Regions from separate parts of the Sedimentibacter sp. zth1 genome, predicted to be linked through region 1. Evidence: riboswitches for the same ligand, from Rfam matches in the RefSeq annotation. Region 1 holds a riboswitch; the other holds the start of a gene.
The links. Region 1 has a riboswitch for thiamine pyrophosphate ahead of cytX (putative hydroxymethylpyrimidine transporter CytX). Riboswitches for the same ligand answer to the same signal wherever they lie in the genome.
Positions count from the first base shown of each region.

Region 2: linked by a shared signal. The riboswitch ahead of thiC (phosphomethylpyrimidine synthase ThiC) and the one ahead of cytX (putative hydroxymethylpyrimidine transporter CytX) in region 1 are both predicted to bind thiamine pyrophosphate.

Region 1 covers NZ_CP071445.1:470,583-478,046, reverse strand. The annotation lists gene JYG23_RS02320 (DNA polymerase IV) at 1-780, shown strand, start outside; gene JYG23_RS02315 (hypothetical protein) at 798-1,040, shown strand; gene thiD (bifunctional hydroxymethylpyrimidine kinase/phosphomethylpyrimidine kinase) at 1,075-1,854, opposite strand; gene thiE (thiamine phosphate synthase) at 1,903-2,544, opposite strand; gene thiM (hydroxyethylthiazole kinase) at 2,531-3,355, opposite strand; gene cytX (putative hydroxymethylpyrimidine transporter CytX) at 3,379-4,578, opposite strand; TPP riboswitch at 4,698-4,800, opposite strand; gene JYG23_RS02290 (hypothetical protein) at 5,017-5,307, opposite strand; gene hydG ([FeFe] hydrogenase H-cluster radical SAM maturase HydG) at 5,282-6,778, opposite strand; gene hydF ([FeFe] hydrogenase H-cluster maturation GTPase HydF) at 6,780-7,464, opposite strand, start outside.
Region 2 covers NZ_CP071445.1:1,782,484-1,789,947, reverse strand. The annotation lists gene JYG23_RS08905 (RHS repeat protein) at 1-225, shown strand, start outside; gene JYG23_RS08900 (hypothetical protein) at 242-790, shown strand; partial or broken gene JYG23_RS15155 (hypothetical protein) at 982-1,035, shown strand; gene JYG23_RS08895 (RHS repeat-associated core domain-containing protein) at 1,063-3,642, shown strand; gene JYG23_RS08890 (hypothetical protein) at 3,662-4,321, shown strand; TPP riboswitch at 4,388-4,485, shown strand; gene thiC (phosphomethylpyrimidine synthase ThiC) at 4,617-5,924, shown strand; gene thiW (energy coupling factor transporter S component ThiW) at 6,052-6,558, shown strand; gene JYG23_RS08875 (helix-turn-helix domain-containing protein) at 6,684-7,464, opposite strand, start outside.

The sequences.
Region 1 (7,464 bases):
CTTGCAAAAATGGCTGGAGATTTTGAAAAACCTAACAAATGTCATACATGCTTTCCAAATGAGATAAAAGATAAAATGTGGCCTTTGCCAGTTGGTGATTTATTCATGGTAGGTAGAAAAACTAATCAAAAGCTTGAAAAAATAGGTATTCACACTATTGGAGATTTAGCCAATTATGATTACAATGCACTATCCGCACTTTTAAAATCACACGGCAGACTAATTTACAATTATTCTTGGGGAAAAGATAACTCAGAATTCAAAGGCGAAGAACAAATTAAGAGTGTTGGCAATAGTAGCACACTAAAATTTGATGTTACTGATAAAGAAACTGCGCATACAATACTTTTAAGTCTTATAGAGGTAACTGCTTGGAGACTAAGAGAAGCAAAAGCTTACTGTACAGTTGTAAGTATAGGAATAAAATACAGTGATTTTTCATATCTATCACGACAAAGAAAGCTTTCATTTACAACAGATTGTACCAATACTATATATGAAAACATATGCAATTTGTTTGACAACATTTGGGATGGAAATCCTATTAGGCAACTTGGAGTAGGAGTTTCAGATTTAGATTTTAGTACATCAAGACAAATAAGTATATTTGAAGATAACGAAACGAAAAAAAACGAAGATTTAGACAAAACTATTGATAAAATAAGATATAAGTATGGTGACACCTCAATAATTAGAGGAATGTTTGCAAACACAGATTTTCAACCTTTACTTGGAGGCTATCCATCAGATGAATATATCGGAATGAGTAGTAATTTGTAAGGAGTATGATTATTTAAATGAAAATTGTAAATGAAAACATTAAAGTTTTGGCAGCTTTTAAACCTGATGGAACTATTATACCGCTTAGATTTAAGCGTGAGGATGAAAAAACTATACAAATTGATAAGGTTGTAAAAACACACGACGAGCTTCTTGCTGGAAATCACAGAATTGTATTTACATGCCTTCAGAACGAAAAAGATATATATGAAATAAAATATGAAATTGACAGTCAAAAATGGTATCTTTTTAAAGTATAGATACCATTTTTGATTATTGCCTTAATTCAAATATTTATATATTAAAGTTATGCATTAAAGGTCCACTGCCTTTTCCGATGTTTAAATTTGCTTTTAAAGCTCCTGTTATATATTCTTTTGCATTTTTAATACTTTCAACTATATCTAAACCTTTTGCAAGATTACATGCTATTGCAGAAGATAATGTACAGCCTGTTCCATGAGTATTGTCATTTTGAATATTTTCCTGTTCAAACCAATATGACACACCATTTACAAATAATAAATCATCACTGCATTCTTTTAAATGGCCACCTTTTATTAATATATACCCTTTGTATTTTTCTGAAATTTTCTTTGCTGCTAATTCCATATCTTCTTTTGTTTCTATCTGTATATCAGTTAAGCATTCTGCTTCTCTTGTGTTTGGAGTTATAACCGTTGCAAGAGGAATCAAATTATTGACAAGCGTATCAATTGCATCATCATTCAAAAGCTTACTACCACTTGTAGCAACCATAACTGGGTCTAAAACTATGTTTTGTGCATTATATTCCTTTAGCTTATCAGCTATAATTTTTATTATTTCAGCATTAGAAACCATCCCTATTTTTACAGCATCAGGATAAATATCTTGGAATATACAATCCATTTGATTAGCAACAAAATCTTTGTCAGCCTCTAATATACCATATACCCCCGTAGTATTTTGAGCTGTAAGTGCAGTTATAGCGCTCATTGCATACATTCTATGAACAGTTATAGTCTTTATATCAGCTTGAATACCTGCTCCACCACTACAATCAGAACCAGCAATTGTTAAAACTTTTTTCATAATATATCCTCCATTTCATTAAAACTAAATCAAATATTGCGTACTTCATTAATCATTTACCATTTGCTTCGATAAATCTAATAATTCTGAAGTTGCCTTATATATATCCTTTTTTGCAAATATAGCAGATATAACTGCTACACCATCAACATGTGTTTCTTTTAGCTTCATGATATTATCTTTATCTATTCCACCAATCGCTACAACTGGAATAGATACAGAAGAGCATACATCTACAAATTGTTGATGTGGTAATGTATCTGCATCATTTTTTGTACTAGTTGAAAATGCTGCACCCACCCCTATATAATCTGCTCCATTTTTCTCTGCTAATTTGGCCTGCTCAACAGTTTGTGTAGAAACACCAATAATTTTATTTTCACCTAATCTTTTTCTTGCACTTAAAAGTTCCTCATCATTTTGACCAATGTGTACACCATCTGCATCAACTTCAACAGCTATATCAATATTATCATTTATAACAAATGGTACATTGTATTTATCAGTAATTTTTTTAATTTCTTTAGCTAATTGTAAAAATTCATCATGAGTTGCATCTTTTTCTCTAAGCTGTACAAATGTAGCACCAGCTTTTATTGCTTCTTCAACTTGTTCGGCTAAACTGTTGTTACCTAGCCAAGTTCTATCCGTTACAACATACATAAGCATTGTATTTTTATTTAATTTCAATTTTAATACCTCTATTTAACATTTTTTCATCCATCTTGCCTATATAATCTATCATATATGTTCTAAGTGAAGATAAGCCTTCATCTTTTTTAACTATTTTTTCACAAGCTAACTCACCTGATAGCCCCATACACGCAACCGCAGCAGCTGTGCTATCCAATATAGCCTCATAATTCGCTCCGACAAAAGCTCCAATCACGCTAGTTGACATGCAACCACTGCCAGTAATTTTTGTCATCACAGGATGTCCATTTTTAATTATATAAGCTTTTTTACCATCTGTGATAATATCATATTCTCCGCTAATTGCTATAACCGCTCCTGTAGTTTTACTTAACTCTTTTGCAATTTCAATAGTTGTATCTATATTGTCTTTTGTCACGATATCCGCTTGATTTGCATCAACACCACTTGTTGAACCACTACCTTTATAAACAGATTTTATTTCTGATATATTTCCTCTAATAACAGAAAATTTAACTGACTTCAAAAGTCTACTAACACATTGATTTCTCAATGCAGAAGCACCGACTCCTACTGGGTCCAAAATAACAGGATGCCCAATCTCATTTGCCTTTTTACCTGCAAGCTCCATTGCTTCAATTGTATTCTTATTCAATGTTCCAATATTAATAACAAGTGAGTTACATATACTTGTTATATCTTCAACCTCATTTGCATCATCAGCCATGATTGGTGAACCTCCACAAGCAAGGATTGCATTTGCACAGTCATTTACAGTAACATAATTTGTAATCGCGTGCACAAGTGGTGTTTTATTCTTTACATTAGTTATTATTTGTTCAAACATTTTGTCTTTTCCTCCAAAAGATATTATTTTTTTATTGATTTTATTATGTAATTTACTACTATACAGATTATAGATATAGCAACCATTACAGGCAATGTACTACCTAATATTGTATCTATATTCATGAAAATTCGATATAATACAACGCCTATAACCCATATAATAGAATTTTTTAAATTAAATACATTGTTTTTATTCAATTTATTATTTTTAATTATAAAGAAATCTGTTATTGTAATTGCAAATAATGGTGCAAATACTGAACCTATAAGATATAGAAACGGTTCAAATTGACTCGTTGGTACAGTTATAGCTATTACTAATCCTATGATACAAATAATAACTGAAATTATTTTTTCGTTTGCCTTTTTATTAAGATTAACATAACTTACAGCAGCAGAATAAACATCTAAGAATCCTGTTGTTACAGTTGAAAACATTACTATAACAAGTGCAATAATTGGTAAACCAGCAGCTGATAAAATAACTGAAATATCAGAATTTCCTGCATATAATGCTGCACCAATACCTATGATATACATAAAACAACTTCCGATAAAATAACCTATAGCACTAAATAGAGTACCCTTTGTCTCATCTTTAGAACTTTTAGTATAGTCTGATATCAACGGCAACCATGATAAAGGCATAATAACACTTAATTCTACAGCAGCACCAAATGATATACTTTGCGATGCATCAAATACAATTTTTGAATTAGACTTAAACACTACAAATCCTAAAATAACAACAAATATAAATAATAAATTTACCGCTATTTTATTAACTTTGCTCAAATTTTCAAATCCAATAATTATCCACACACCCATAAGTGCAGCAATCAAAACACACCAAACTATTTCATTTTGAAAATTGAATGAATTAAGCGTAACTACATTTATAGCTTTTGCACCATTGATTATCATAACTGCTGTCCAACCAACAAGTTGTAGAATATTTAGAACAGAGAAAATATAAGAACCATATTTTCCAAATGATAAACGAGTTGATTCAATAGCTGATAATTTAGATTTTGCTCCAATTAATCCTGCAAAATACAATATAACGCATCCTATAACATGTCCAATTACAATTGCTAATAATCCTTTTTCAAATCCAATTGGAGCAATTAAAGCACCTGTCAATATTTCTGCCAATGATATAGCAGCACCAAACCACAATAGCCCTTGGCTAGCATTTGTTAATTTTGTTGATTTATTCATTTTAACTCCTAATAATTTATTTAGATTATTCTGGCAAATAGTTATCGATTTAAATAACAAAGAAAAGGACATACCCATTCGGATATGCCCTATAAATTTTCGTGATTAATACTTTAATATTTATAATCAATAATTTATCCCTACGTTGGCATTATCCAAATCAGGTACGGTCGAAACTAAAGTTTCCTCTCAGCCTATAAACAAGCTCCCGAATATCTAATCAATGAAAGTATATTACAATTATTATTATATGTCAATCATTTAATTACATATACAACTGTATGATCCTTGAAACCTTCTTCTCCATCAAGTATATATTTAGCTAGTTAAGATTTCCTTCCCATAAAAAATACTCCTCCTTAAAATAAACAGTTTATTTATTTCTACTGTCTACCTTAAGGGGAGCATATCAAAGGGAAAAAGGTGTATTTTACTGCTTTAAATTACTTTTTTTATATCTGATAATAACTCATTCCAAACATGTTCATCCAAATTATTGTCTTCAATAAATATTCCTATTTTATCTGTCAACTTAATACGAGCCTGAACTGTAATTAAATCAATCGAACCAGCATAAAAAGACCATCGATTTCCAAATATCTGACAAAAATTTATCTTTACATTGTATTTTTGATAGACAAATTCTGCAATACTATTTAGTTTATCTTTTGACGTCTTACCTTTAGCAATATCTATTAACTCCTTATAAATACAAGTCCCTTTCTCCATTTGAAATCCTTTCATAATATTGATTAAATTTTTGTACTATATTATGTTCTTGATAAAATGGCATTGTTTTAATTTTTTCAATTTCTTTTAACAATACCTTTTCTCCTACTACCCTTGTTTCTTCAGAAGCATAATCATTTAGATATTCTCTAAAAGTAAGAGCAGCATTCAGCTTGCAGAATTTTCCTTCTACACATTCTTTTAATAATCCCATTATTTTATCGCCAGTTCTTCCACATCTATAGCCCGCTGTACAAAATGATGCTATCATGCCCATATCTGCAAATTCTTTTATAACTTCATCCAATCTTCTCGTATCACCAAGCGTAAACTGTTGCGTATCATCATCTTTAGGATTAGCTTTTTCACTATATGCACCAATACCAATCTTAGTTGATGCATCTGTTTGAGTACATCCAACCTTAATTACTTCTCTTTTTATTCCAGGCTTTTCTCTAACAGTTACAATCAATCCAGTATAAGGAACGGATAAACGTAATACAGTAACTAATTTTTTAAAATCAGCATCATTAACTAAATATTTTGATTGAGTACTAAGTTCTGAACCAATTGCTGGAGTTACTCTAGGGAAAGAAATAGTATGTGGTCCAATACCAAATTGTCTTTCTAAATCAATTGTATGATATAAAAGTCCCATAACTTCAAAACGCCAATCATATAATCCAAATAATGCACCTATTGCTATATCATCAATACCTGCATCCATTGCTCTATGTAACGAATACAATCTCCATAAATAATTTGATTTTGGGCCAGCTGGATGTATCTTTTCATATAATTTACGATTATAAGTTTCTTGGAAAACCTGATAAGTTCCAATACCTACTTTATGTAATTTACTTAAATCTACTATTGACATAGGTGCTGCATTAATATTTACTCTTCTGATATTGCCATACCCATGTTTTGCTTTTTTCTTAACACTATATACGGCTCTAATTGAATCAGCCATATAATCAGCATCAGATAAAGGATGCTCACCATAAACTACAATCATTCTTTTATGTCCTTCACCTATAACACATTCAGTTTCTTTTTTTATTTTTTCCATATTTAAAATTCTACGTTTTTCATCAGGATTTTCTTTTCTAAATCCACAATACAAACAGCTATTAACGCAAAGATTACTGCAATATAATGGTGCAAAAAATACGATTCTATTATCATAAACCTTTCGTTTTACTTCTCCTGCTGCCTCATATAGTTCTTCCCATAAATCTTCATCTTTTACATTTAATAATGCAGCTGTTTCATCTGGATCCAATCTAGTTATCGAAAGAGATTTTTTTATAATATCCCTTATAAATTGTTTATCTGGATTTTGATTACTAGCTAGTTTTTTATTAATCGTTTCCTCATCAATAAAACTCTTTCCATTAATTAAATACTTATCAATTTCCTTTTGTTTTACTACTTGTGCTGCCCATTCCTCAGGTTTTAATTTTGACAATTTAATAACCTCCTTTAAAAGTTTTAAAAATCTCTATTGTTCTCGGCAATATGCCGCTTAAATAGGCTAAAAGCATTCCATAATTAGTAATAGGTACATTCTTTTCTCTGCAAAATTCTATTCTTGTACTCATAGCTTTTCTGTTAAACATACATGATGCACAATGAATCACTAGATCATATCTCCCTAAGTCCGTTGGGAAATCTTGCCCTGTTTTAAAATCATAATTAAACTTCTTTCCAGTATACTTATTAAGCCCTCTTGGGATTTTCACTCTACCTATATCTTCATGACTTTGATTATGTGTACAGCTTTCTGATATTAATATATTTGCATTATCTCTCAATTTTTCTATAGCATTAATTCCCTTCAAAAATTCATCTATATCTCCTTTTACTCTCGAAAGTAATATAGAAAATGATGTTAATTTAATATTTGCAGGTACTATTTCATTTACTTTCTTAAATGCCTGTGAATCCGTAATAACTAAATCAATATCCTTCAAGTCAGAAAGAGCTGACTTGAGTTCTGTATCTCTAACTACATAACTCTTTATTCCATGGTCTAAGCAATCCCTTATTAACTGTACCTGTGGCAAAATAAGCCTACCATTTGGAGCTTCTGAATCAATAGGAACTACCAAGACTACTTTTCCATTATATGGAACTAAATCACCTACAATTGGT
Region 2 (7,464 bases), 1.3 Mb from region 1:
TTTGAACTTAAAAACTGGGACAATATAGTTGACGTGGTTGGGAAAAATAATATGTGGAAAATTAATGAAAAATTCCTATTGCAACAATTAGAGCAAGGAAAAAGCTTTATTTTATCACATAGTCCGTATAATGCAACTGGTTATTATGTAAAAGAAGTTAAGTTTTTATTAGATAAAGGATTTAAGTTTATTAAAGATGGGCAAATTTGGAGAGCAATAAAATAAAAAGGAGAAATTTAAATTGTATAATAAGGATTTTGTAGTAGCTAAAGAAATTTTTATTAAATATGGTGGTAGCCATTTTCATATGATTCGTGAAGGAGAATATGAATTTTATAAAACTTTAAATGTTTCGAAATTATTGGAATACGAATGGCTTAAGGAAATGCAACTGAGTTTAGCAAGAAAAATAAACGAGGCATTAAATAATAAATTACTTGCTGAAAATATAGAAAGATACGGGGATATTTCTGTTAGTATGAAAGAAAATGAAGCTATACAATTTATGATAGATCAATTAATTCAGAAAAAGAAGTTTCTGGATACAAATACTATTTTAAGAATTATTAATGCTATTCTTGATACGTTAAAATCTCTAAGTTTAAATTTATATAAGAAAATAGATATACAAAACGAGATGATAAAAGTATTGAAAGAAATATCTAATAAGCCTATTATTGTTTCAGACGATTACAAAGAAGATGGAAAGTTGCCAGATTATTTATCTAAAGAAAAACTTGAAATGAGTATACAAAATATGATTAGCTATTTAGAAATGAAAATTCAATAAAAATTTATTTATTAAGTTAATTATGTTTCAGTTGGGACAGAGAAATTCTTAACTAAATAAAAAGAATGAGGGTGTTAAAAACTATTGCTTTAATAGCTTTTAATACCCTCATTTGTATAACAAGCTAAATTAGCTAATATCAGGATAATAAATGTTAATGAAAAAATAAAAAAACAACCTATACCTATGATATATTTGGTAGATTACTTAGTGAAAATGCAGATGGTGAGTTAAAAAGCTATACCTATGACAATAACGGGAATTTACTTACAATGACAGATTCTACAGGTACAACTACAAGAGTATATGATGAGCAAAATAGAGTAACAGCTAAGACAGTACCAGTGATAGGACAAACAATATATCAGTATGATATACCTAGCAATATATCAGGATATATAGTAGAAAAAACAACAGACCCTAAGGGGAATATATCAGAAAAAACATACGACGAAGTAGGACGTTTATATAGTGTAAAAACTGGAGATAAAATAACAAAATATACCTACTATACAAATGGGAACAGAAAAAGTATAATATATCCAGAAGGAACAAAAGAAACATATACATATTACAAGGATAATAAAGTTAAAAAACTTAGAAACCTAAAATCAGATGGAACAGTTCTACAAAGCTATACATATACCTATGATGCAGCAGAGAACCAAACATCAAAGACAACAAATGATGGAACAACAATATATGAATACGACAGCCTAAACAGGCTTGAAAAAGTAACAGAGCCAAATGGTAAGATAACAAGCTATAGCTTTGATAAAGCAGGTAATAGAAAAACAGAAATAGTGGCAGCAGGAGAAAACCTAACAGGCACAAGCTATATATACAATGAACAAAACAGGCTGATATCCGCAGAAACAAAGCTATCAGATAAAAAGACAGAAAAAACAATATATAAATATGACAATAACGGTAACTTAAAAAGTAAAATAAAAAGCACCATGAAAATTACAGATGCAAATACACCTACTGACATACAAAACATGCCAAGTTTTGGACTTGAAATTGTCAAAAACACAGACCAAGGAACAGGCTCAAACGATGTTACATTATACAGTTATGACAATTTCAATCGTCTTGTAATGTTAAAAGAAGGCAGTACAACAAGCACATACAATTACAATGCAGAGGATTATAGGGTAGAAAAGACAGTTGAAAACAATACAACACTTTATCTTTACGAGGCTGATAAGGTTATACTTGAAACAGATAGTACAGGCAATCAACTAGCAAAGAATGTATATGGTACAACTCTACTATATCGATTAGTAGAGGAAAATGGTACATCAGAAGAATACTACTATATGTACAATGCTCACGGAGATGTTACAGCACTTATATCACCAAACGGAGAAGTTAAAGGTACATATGACTATGATGCATTTGGTAATATAATAAGTCAAACAGGGGATGTAAATAACAACATAACCTATGCAGGATATCAGTATGACAAGGAAACAGACCTATATTATCTAAATGCAAGATACTATGATAGTAAGATAGCAAGGTTTATAACAGAGGATACATACACAGGAAATCCAAATGACCCACTTAGCTTGAATGTATACACATATTGCCATAATGAACCAATAATGTACACTGACCCTACTGGACATTGGGAAGAGGGCGACAGTGATAGGTCAGATGAAGCACAAGCACAGATAGTTGAAGCTACTAATGAATATATAGAGGCAAAAAAACGCGGAGATACTGAGGCTATGGAGGCTGCACATCAAAAGGCGGAAGATGCAAGGGGTGGCAATATATACAGAAACAAATCATTAACAAAAAAAGAGTTGAGAGAAAAAATAGCATCTGTAACTAGTAGCAAGTATGTAAGTAGTGCTGCTGTACAAGACTTAAATCAATCAAATATTGCGTTTATTACAAAGAAACCAACTAATGGAACAGAAATTTCTATGCAAGAGGAATTTCTGAAAAGTATAAATAATGTTAGACTAAACTCAAATATTTCAGATCCTAATCTCAATCGTACTTTGTTTAAAAATATTGGTTCACTTAATACATTAGCACAGTGTTACAGTGTTAACAAAAATATTGATACTAATTGGCTGTTATGTATGTATATTAGGCAATTTAATTCTGCTTATTGCATAAATAAGTGGGATCTAGCTGGAGGAAAAATAGATTATGATTTTATAAATTATGTTGAAACACAAAATCCTAAAGTTGCTGAATACTTCAAACATGCAAGTGATGGCAATAGTATGTTTATAACAGATGCTGACTATAATAAAATAGAAATAACACATTTAGCTGCTACATTAACTGGATTAATTTATAAATCAAATTTGAATGATGGTTACAACACAAAAACAAAATTAGCTTCTAAGTTTATGCCCGAATATCATATAGATGATTTGTCAGGCTGGGCAGGAGATTTACAAACACTTATGCTTGAAATAAAAGTTAAAACATCAAATTCAAATAATAGTATTGAAATAAGCAATGAATTTAACAAACTTATTGGTAATGATAATTCTAGTTTTTCTATGACTGATTTATATGCAGATGTTGATGCAGTTAATATATACCAAAAAATTAATCCATCAACATCAATAGCTCTGTTGATGAAAAAATTTTATAATCAAATACCGAATTCAAGATTTAGATTTACTAATTTTGTAACAAATCTAGTTGGTTCTGATAATAGAAATTCTTTTAGGGAAAAGGTAAATAAATATACAAATGATAGTTATTATGGAATTGGATGGCCTTTGTTAAAAGGTGAAAAGTTTACATATAATCAAAGCATTACTATAAGAAATAATTATATTAATTTTATCTTTAATATGTTGGAGAATGAAAAATAGATGGAAGGTGTGATATATATTGAGGCTAAATAAAAAAATCATAGGAAAAATCTTAATAATAATACTAATTGTTTTGTTTATTCTGGCTGTAATATTCTATTTTTGTCTAAAGTATTCAATTGAGCATATGTTTGATGAAGATATTAATACAAGAAAAGAAATTATACAAACTGACTTAGGTGATAGCTTTTTGATTGAGTATGCAATTCATAATTTTCCTAGAATTACGACATTTATTTCATTTAAGAATTCCAATAATGAAAAACAACTTGAAAGTAGAACAATTCGAGGTGAGTTTGAAAAACAAAGCATTCAAACTATATTAGATACAGAAAATATTAGATGTTATTTAATTTATAATACATTTTTGTTTAAGATTGGTAATAAATATGGGGCGATAGATATAGATGATATTGATTTAATTGATATAGATGATAATATTTATCCAGAAAGAAAATCTTCATTTAAACAAGTAGCAAAAGCGTTGGTTGCTACGAAGGATTGGAGATGGATAAAGGTGTGTGCCGAATTTCTAATAAAAGAGGGCGATGAAGATATGAAACAAGCAATTGAAAGGTACGCATTTGGCAAATTCACGCCTGAAGAACTTGAAATTAACAAGGGCAATGAAATAACGGAAGATGATATGATATATTTTTCAATAGAGTTACTTGAATAAAATAGATGCTGTAATCAATTGACAATGTTTGACTTATGAGATACAATGAACTTGTAAAAATAAAATAAAGATTTGCAGGGGAACTAATTTAGTTGAGAAGGATAAAACCTGACCCTTAGAACCTGTCAGTTAATACTGTCGTAGGGAGCCAAAACATATAGCTTTGTGATGTTAATCCTCCTGTAAAACAGTGAGGATTTTTTTATGCCATAACCCATTTCTCATAGAGAAATAGTTGATAGGTTAAAAGCAATGGTAGGTCAGAAAGTTTGTCTGCAAATAGGAAGGTGAAAAAATGAGAAATTATAAAACACAAATGGAAGCGGCTAAAAAAGGTATAATTACACCTGAAATGGAATTGGTTGCAAAGAAAGAAAATGTTGATGTTCAGTATATATTAAAAGAGGTAGCTTGTGGTGAAATATGTATACCTGCAAATATTAATCACAAATCATTGTCTGCTGAAGGAATCGGAAAAGGATTAAGAACAAAAATCAATGTTAATCTTGGAATTTCAGGAGATTTAATGGATTATGAACTAGAAATGAAAAAAGCTAAGCTAGCTGTAGAGCATGGCTGTGCTGCTATAATGGATTTGAGTAACTACGGAAAGACAAATAAATTTAGAAAAGAATTGATAGAATTTTCTCCAGCTGTGATAGGTACAGTTCCTATGTATGATGCTGTAGGATATCTTGAAAAGGATTTGCTTGATATTACTGCAAAGGATTTTTTAAGAGTTGTAGAAGCACATGCAAAGGAAGGTGTAGACTTTTTAACTATACATGCAGGTATTAATAAAAGAGCTATAGAAGCTTTTAAAAGACAAAAAAGATTGACAAATATAGTATCAAGAGGTGGATCATTGCTATTTGCATGGATGGAAATGACAGGAAATGAGAATCCTTTCTATGAGTTCTATGATGAAGTTCTTGATATATTGAGAGAATATGATGTGACAATAAGTATAGGTGATGCTCTAAGACCAGGCTGTATAAACGACAGTACAGATGCTGGACAAATAGCTGAACTTATAGAAATAGGGAATTTAACAAAACGTGCATGGGAAAAAGATGTTCAGGTTCTAGTAGAGGGACCGGGACATGTTGCAATGAATGAAATAGCTGCAAACATGCAATTAGAGAAAAAGCTTTGCTATAACGCACCATTTTATGTATTAGGACCTATAGTAACTGATATTGCACCGGGCTATGACCATATAACATCAGCTATTGGAGGAGCAATTGCAGCTGCAAACGGTGCAGACTTCTTATGCTATGTAACACCTGCTGAACATTTGAGATTACCTGACTTAAATGATGTTAAAGAAGGTATAATTGCTTCAAAAATAGCGGCACATGCGGCAGATATAGCAAAAGGAATACCAGGTGCAAAAGAAATAGACTATAAAATGAGTGATGCAAGAAGAAGAGTAGACTGGGATGATATGTTCGAATGTGCTCTTGATAAAGAAAAAGCAAAAGAATACTATGAAAGTGCAAAACCTTCTGAAAAACATACATGTACTATGTGTGGAAAAATGTGTGCTATGAGAACAACAAACAAAATCTTATCTGGTGAAAAAGTAGAGATTAAAAACTGAAAATAATAAAAACATTATACATAAATTTAATATTATAAAATGATTTCAAAATTATCATTAGCTTAATAACAGAATTCATAATGATAATTAGAGAAAAATTTAATATTTACTTAGAAAGGATTATGTAATGAAAAAAATTAGTACAAAGAAATTAGCCTTTGCAGGCGTGTTATGTGCTGTTGCTGTTGTATGCTCTCCTTTTTCTATTCCTTTTGGAGCATCTAAATGCTTTCCAGTACAGCATTTTGTAAATATTATAGGGGGAGTTTTTTTAGGCCCTGTATACAATGTAATTGTGGCATTTGTAACAAGTCTTATCAGAAATCTCCTTGGTACAGGCTCTTTGTTAGCTTTCCCTGGTAGTATGTGTGGTGCACTTTTGTGTGGATTGATGTATAAATATTTTAAAAATTTACCTTTGGTATATCTGGGTGAACTTATTGGAACATCTATTATTGGTGGGATATTAGCATATCCTGTAGCTACTTTAATAATGGGAAAAGAAGCATCATTATTTTTATATGTTATACCATTTTTTATAAGCACATTTGGCGGAACAATTATAGGTGCTTTGCTTGTTACAGCACTTAAGAAAACTAAAGCATTGGATAAAGTTTTTTTGGTTAGCAGATAGTTTATAACATTATTGTTAGTATTAAATATAAACCAACAAATATAGTTTTTAAATCGACAAAAGCACAGGAATGGCTAATTCCTGTGCTTTTTAGAGTGAAAATAATTTAACATATATTAAAAATTTTATAGAAAAGGCATGATACCCTTAATACCGCTAATTCCATGCTTTTTTACCAATATGCTTGCAATTTCATGAAGTTCATCCTCATCATCTATATATGGTGCTACTGTAGTTACAAAATGTATATTATCATCTTTAGCAGCTTTTAAAGCTAATTCAGCAACATCATCACTATCCATGTAGCATGCAATTTTTATGATTTTATCAAATTCATTTAAATTATACATCTTTTTTGCATAATCACTTACAGTATCTTCATCTAAAAAGCATGCAATAGCTTCTATATTTATCTTATCACTATATTTGTTTACAATAGTATCTAATCCATCCTCAGTCATGAAAGGTGCTAAACTCACTACAATTTTAGTATTTACATTGTCGGCGTCTAAAAGACCAATAGCTAATTCGTCAATATCATCTTCATCAAGAAATGGAGCTATGGATAGTACATCTTCTAATGTAGCTGTATCTATGCAATTTTTAATTAAAGTATATAGAAAATCCTCATCCAAGTTTGGTGCTATTGCAACTATGTCTTCAAATTTAAAATTTTCATTGCTACTTTCAATTACTTTATCAACTATTTTTTCAGTTTGATTAGGCTTTAATATAGGTGCAATATCATTGATTTCATCTAATGAAACTTCATTTTCTTTTATGTATTCTTCCTCTGTTCCGCCAATTACATTTTTAATAATGGTAGATGATTTTTCATCATTTAACAAATCATCTATACTTATACCTAAAATTCTAGATAAATCAGATAATTTTGAAATGTCTGGC